One region of the Stenotrophomonas bentonitica genome, then DNA from elsewhere that is predicted to be linked to it. Evidence: riboswitches for the same ligand, from Rfam matches in the RefSeq annotation. Region 1 holds a riboswitch; the other holds the start of a gene.
The links. Region 1 has a riboswitch for thiamine pyrophosphate ahead of HGB51_RS19160 (TonB-dependent receptor). Riboswitches for the same ligand answer to the same signal wherever they lie in the genome.
Positions count from the first base shown of each region.

Region 2: linked by a shared signal. The riboswitch ahead of thiC (phosphomethylpyrimidine synthase ThiC) and the one ahead of HGB51_RS19160 (TonB-dependent receptor) in region 1 are both predicted to bind thiamine pyrophosphate.

Region 1 covers NZ_JAAZUH010000004.1:305,658-308,990, reverse strand. Annotated here, with positions in the region: gene HGB51_RS19170 (response regulator) at 12-650, shown strand; gene HGB51_RS19165 (phosphotransferase enzyme family protein) at 666-1,802, shown strand; TPP riboswitch at 1,844-1,939, shown strand; gene HGB51_RS19160 (TonB-dependent receptor) at 2,007-3,333, shown strand, end outside.
Region 2 covers NZ_JAAZUH010000001.1:1,667,892-1,671,224, reverse strand. Annotated here, with positions in the region: gene HGB51_RS07385 (BCCT family transporter) at 1-1,387, opposite strand, end outside; TPP riboswitch at 1,455-1,556, shown strand; gene thiC (phosphomethylpyrimidine synthase ThiC) at 1,656-3,333, shown strand, end outside.

The sequences.
Region 1 (3,333 bases):
AATACTAGTCCATGACCCTGCGCATAATCATCGCTGACGACCACCAGGTGGTTCGGCTCGGCGCCAGATCGGTAATCGAATCCAGCGGCGTGGGCACCGTAGTCGCGGAAGCCGCCACCGTGGAGGAACTGTTTGCCGCGCTGGCCGAGCACGAGTGCGACCTGCTGATCACCGATTACTCGATGCCGACCTCCGACAAGGCTGACGGAATTGGCATGATCGAGAAGATCCGGCGCCTCTATCCCGACCTGCGCGTGCTGCAGATGAGCGTGACCGAGAACATCGCGATCCTGCGCATGGTTGCCCAGAGCGGCGTACTCGGTCTGTTCGACAAAGGCTCGCTGGTGGACGAGTTGCCGCTGGCGATCCAGGCGGTGTCGCGCGGCCAGCCGTATGTCAGCCGCAAGCTCCGCGAAGTCATCGACCGGGTCGGCACCCAAGCCATCGGCGACGACCGCACGCGCGTGCTGTCGCCACGCGAAGTGGAAGTGCTGCGCCTGCTCAGCAGTGGCCTCACCGTCAAGGCGATCGCGCAGAAGCTGCACAAGAGCATGAGCACCATCAGCCGCCAGAAGGGCGATGCCATGCTCAAGCTCGGACTGCGCAGCGATGCGGAACTGTTCGACTTCATGCGCGACAACAAGCTCTAGGCGATTGCTCAACGCGTGATGCACGACCACCACCACGTACAGGGCCTGGACAACGACCAGGTAGCCGCCGACTGGCCCGCGATCAATGACACCGAACTGGCGTGGCTGCGCGGGCACTACCCTGCGCTGGAAGGCGCGTGCGAGGTGCTCTGGCACAGCCCACGACCGTTTTCCGCCGCGGCGCTGGTGCAGTGTGGCGCGCAGCGTTGCTTCCTCAAACGCCACCACGCCAGCGTGCGCACCGCCGCACTGCTGGGCGAAGAACATCGCTTCATCGCGCACCTGGCCGCTGCCGGGCTGCCGGTGGTGCAGGTGCTGCACACGCACGACGGCGCCAGTGCGCTCGAACGCGACAGCTGGACCTACGAACTGCATGCGCAGGGCGACGGCCACGACCTGTATCGCGACACGCCGTCGTGGACACCGCCGCACGACCCCGCGCATGCGCACGCGGCCGGCGCCATGCTGGCGCGCCTGCACCTGGCGGCCAGTGAATACCATGCACCCCAGCGCAGCACCCACCTGCTGGTGGCGCGCGACGACCTGATCCGCGCACGCGATCCGCTGGCAGTGCTGCGCAGTGAACTGCCGACCCGGCCGGCGCTGGCCGATTACCTTTCGCGGCAGCCGTGGGAACACGACCTGCAGCGCGCCGTGCTGCCGTGGCATACGGCGCTCGGCGAGCACCTGCAGCACGAGCCGGTGCTGTGGGGCCACAACGACTGGCATGTCTCCAACCTGCTCTGGCACGGCCACGGTCCAGACGCGACGGTGGCCACCGTGTTCGACTTCGGCCTGGCCTCCCCGGCCAGCGCGCTGTTCGACCTGGCCACCGCGATCGAACGCAACGCCGTAGCCTGGCTGGACGACGCGGGCGGCGGCCCGGTCGCCCACGCGGAGATCGCCCTGGCTTTGCTGGCCGGCTACCGCCAGGTACGCCCGCTGTCCGCCGCCCAGGTGCACCTGCTGGCCGACCTGCTGCCGCTGGTGCATTTCGACTTTGCCTTGTCGGAAGTCGAGTATTTCCAAGGGGTTACCGGCTCCCCAGCGAACGCTGACGTGGCCTACCACACCTTCCTGCTCGGCCATGCCGACTGGTTCTCCAGCGACGCCGGATGGGCCCTGCTGGACACCCTGCACGCCGCCGCCTGAACCGCCGGGCTCGCCACGGCGGCCGATTGGTGTGAAAATGACCACCGAAGCGGGGGTGCCTGGATCTGCCAGGCTGAGAGAGTCCCTTGGAACCTGATCCGGTTTGCACCGGCGTAGGGAGCTTTGAGCAGCAGGCGCACCCCCGTTCCGGGCCGGTGCGCGCGCGTGCCTTCGCTTCGTCTCCTCTGGCTGATGACGAATCGAATGAACCGCTGCTACCGCCTCACGCTGCTGACCGCCGCCCTCTGCGCCGCCCTGCCCCTGCATGCCGCCGAACGGTCGCCCACCGACCTGGCCGGCGTGCGCGTGCAGGCCAACAAACCGGCCGCGACCACCGCGCCGGGCAGCAGCTTCGGCAATGCCGACTGGAAGAACACCCCGGCCTCGGTCAACGTGCTGGACCGTGCGCTGCTGGACCAGCTGCAGGTGCGCACGCTGTCTGAAGTGGCGCGGCACGATGCCTCGCTGGGCGACAGCTACGCACCGGTGGGCTACTACCAGAACATCGCCATCCGCGGTTTCGCGCTGGACCCGGCCACCGGCTACCGCTTCAACGGCCTGTCCATCGCCGGCGAACAGCGCCTGGCGCTGGAGAACGTGCAGCAGGTGGAGATCCTCAAGGGCGAGGCCGGCCTGGCCGCCGGCGTGATGGCGCCGGGCGGCATCATCAACTACGTGGGCAAGCGCCCGGCCGAGGTGCGCAACGTCACCCTCGCCACCGACCAGGAAGGCTCGCGCTATGTCGCCGCCGACGTTGGCACCTGGATCACCCCGCGCTTCGGCGTGCGGGTGAATGCCGCCTGGGACGACACCGCCTCCTACATCGACCACGCCGATGGCCGCCGCAACTTCTATTCGGTGGCGGCCGACTGGCTGATCGGCGAGCGCGGCAAGCTGGAGCTGGACGCCAACTACCAGACCAGCGCACAGCGTTCGGCCAGCGGCTACCAGCTGCTCGGCGGCAGCGTGCTGCCGCGTGGCGTGGACCGCAGCCGCATGCTCGGCCACCAGCCGTGGCAGCAGCCGGTCGGCATCGCCAGCACCAACATCACTGCACTGCATACCTATGATTTCACGCCGGACTGGCAGTCGCGCGTGGCGGTCGGCCACAGCCGTTCGGTGATCGACGACAACGTCGCCTTCGCCTATGGCTGCTACTACGCCGCCGGGTGTGCGGATGGCAGCGTGCCGGGCAACTACTTCGCCCCCAATGGCGATTACGACATCTACGACTACCGCAGCCCCGACGACACCCGCGTCAACGACGAAGCACGCGGCGAACTGCGCGGCCGCTTCGCCACCGGTTCGGTGCGGCATGAACTCTCGCTCGGGCTGAGCGCGTTCCACCGCACCGTGGACAAGCGCCAGAACGTAAACGAGTACGTGGGCACCGCCAACATCGCCGACGCGCAGGTGCCGGTGTTCGACCCCTCGCCGCTGCAGCCGGGCCCGTCCGCACGGCGCCTGGACAGCTGGCAGCGCGCGGTGTTCGCACTGGACCGCATGCACTTCGGCGACAACTGGCAGTGGC
Region 2 (3,333 bases), on a different contig from region 1:
CGATGGTGATCATGCCCTGCAATGCATCCAGGCCGCCGGCCAACAGCAGCACGCCTGCAATCAGCGCAATCGCCACGCCCCAGGTGACCTTCCGCGATAGCGGTGGGTCGCCCGCTTCGTCGGTGGACATGCTGGCCAGGACCAGCACCGCCGAGTCGGCCGAGGTGACGAAGAAGATCATCAACAGCACCAGCGCGATCACCGACAGCACGGTCGGCATCGGCAGGCTGTCGAACATGGTGAACAGAACGGTTTCGTAGCCATTGCCCAATGCCTGCACCAGGTCGACGTGGCCGAAGATCTGCGACCACAGCGCGGTGCCGCCGAACACCGAGAACCACAGGAAGCCGAGCACGCTCGGCGCGATCACCACGCCGAGCACGAACTCGCGGATGGTGCGGCCGCGCGACACCCGCGCGATGAACGAGCCCACGAACGGTGCCCACGCGATCCACCACGCCCAGTAGAAGATCGTCCAGTCCGCCACCCACGTGCTGCCCGAGAACGGCGACATGCGCAGGCTCATCGTCACAAGCTGGTTGAGGTAGGAACCGATCGTGGTGGTGAACGTATCGAAGATGAAGGCCGTGGGGCCCAGCACCATCACCAGTGCCAGCAGCAGCGCGGCCAGGCCCAGGTTGAAGTTGGACAGCCACTTGATGCCGCGGTTGACCCCGCTGGCGGTGGAGGCCATGTACAGCACGAACGCCACCGCGATGATCGTCAACTGCGACGGCACGTTGGCGCGGATGCCGAACACGCGCTCCATGCCGGCCGCGATCTGAATGGTGCCGAAGCCTAGCGTGGTGGCCACGCCGATCGCCGTGGCGACCACCGCCGCGACGTTCACCACCGTGCCGATCCAGCCACGGTGGTGCGCGCCGATCAACGGCTGCAGCAGGTCGCTGATCTGGCCCCGCCCGTCGCGGTTGAACTGGAACCACGCCATCGCCAGCCCGATCAGCGCATAGATCGCCCACGGGTGCAGGCCCCAGTGGAAGAACGCATAGCGCATCGATGCGCGCGCCGCTTCCATGCTCTGCGGCGGCAGGCCCTCCGGGGGAATCACGAAGTGCGAGACCGGTTCGGCCGCGCCCCAGAAGACCAGGCCGATGCCCATGCCGGCCGCGAACAGCATCGACATCCAGCTGGCGTTGGAGAACTCCGGCTCGGCGTCTTCGCCGCCGATGCGCAGGCTGCCCAGCCGGCCGAACGCCAGGTACAGCAGGAAGGAGAGGGTGATGAACACCACCAGCAGGTACAGCCAGCCGGCGCTCCGCACGATATGCACCAGGCCGCCACGCACCACGTCGTTGAAGGGGTCCGGCGCAACACCGGCCGCCAGCACCAGCAGCACCACCAGCGCGATGGAGAGTCGAAATACCATGCGCGGCAGTCTAGCCAACCGCGCATGACCCTCCTGTTCACGTTACGCCGCCACTGTGCTCTAATCCGCCCCGAAGCGGGGGTACCGCGGCCCTGGGGCCACGGTTGAGACAGTCCCATCGAACCTGATCCGGTTGATACCGGCGTAGGGAAGCTTCGCTACAGCAGCTGCAGGCCGCGCCGACCGCGTGCGCCATGCGCCTGCCGTGCGCCGCCGCTTCGTCCCCGTTCCGCACACCCCGTGCGGGCGAGTACCCAGGACGCTGCCGATGAACGCACACCCTTCCAGCCTGCAGCAGCAGGCCCAGCAACTCTCCGCCTCGGTCACCCGGCCGATCCCCGGCTCCCGCAAGATCCACGTACCCGGTTCGCGCAGCGACCTGCAGGTGCCGATGCGCGAGATCGCGCTCAGCGGCGACAACGCCCCGCTGACCGTCTACGACACCTCCGGCCCCTACACCGACCCAGAAGCGCGCATCGACCTCTCCACCGGCCTGCCAGCGCTGCGCGCCGGCTGGGTGGCCGAACGCGGCGACACCGAACTGCTGCCGCGCCTGAGCTCGGCGTTTGGACGCTCGCGCGAACTCGACGCCCGCCTGGACGCCGTGCGCTTCCCCTCGCGTCTGCAGCCACGCCGCGCGCTGGCCGGCGCCAATGTCACCCAGATGCATTACGCGCGACGCGGCATCATCACCCCGGAAATGGAATTCGTCGCCCTCCGCGAGAACCAGCGGCTGGAGCAGGTGCGCGACAAGGCGCTGCTGGCCCAGCACCCCGGGCAGTCGTTCGGCGCGGCCATTCCCGCCGTGATCACCCCCGAATTCGTCCGTTCGGAAATCGCGCGCGGGCGTGCGGTGCTGCCCAACAACATCAACCACCCCGAAAGCGAACCGATGATCATCGGCCGCAACTTCCTCACCAAGATCAACGCCAACATCGGCAACAGCGCGGTGTCCTCGGGCATCGCCGAAGAAGTGGAGAAGCTGGTCTGGGCGATCCGCTGGGGCGGCGACACTGTGATGGACCTGTCCACCGGCAAGCACATCCATGAAACCCGCGAATGGATCCTGCGCAACTCGCCGGTGGCGATCGGTACCGTGCCGATCTACCAGGCGCTGGAGAAGGTCGACGGCCGCGCCGAAGCGCTGAGCTGGGAGATCTTCCGCGACACCCTGGTCGAACAGGCCGAGCAGGGCGTGGACTACTTCACCATCCATGCCGGCGTGCTGCTGCGCCATGTGCCGGTCACCGCCAGGCGGGTCACCGGCATCGTTTCGCGCGGCGGTTCGATCATGGCCAAGTGGTGCCTGGCGCACCAGCGCGAGAACTTCCTGTACACGCATTTCGAAGAGATCTGCGAAATCATGAAGGCCTACGACGTGACCTTCTCGCTTGGCGATGGCCTGCGCCCGGGCTGCATTGCCGACGCCAACGACGCCGCACAGTTCGGCGAACTCGAAGCGCTGGGCGAACTCACCAGGATTGCCTGGAAGCACGACGTGCAGACCATGATCGAAGGGCCCGGCCACGTGCCGATGCAGCTCATCAAGGAGAACATGGACAAGCAGCTGCACGAATGCGGCGAAGCACCGTTCTACACCCTGGGACCGCTCACCACCGACATCGCGCCGGGCTACGACCACATCACCAGCGCGATCGGTGCGGCGATGATCGGCTGGTATGGCACCGCCATGCTCTGCTACGTCACCCCCAAGGAGCACCTGGGGCTGCCCAACCGCCAGGACGTGCGCGACGGCATCATGGCCTACCGCATCGCCGCGCATGCCGCCGACCTGGCCAAGGGCCATCCCGGCGCGCAGGTGCGCGACAACGCGCTGAGCAAGGCGCGCTTCGAGTTCCGCTGGGAAGACCAGTTCCACCTCGGCCTCGACCCGGAGAAGGCGCGTGAATTCCACGACGAAACCCTGCCCAAGGAGGCGCACAAGG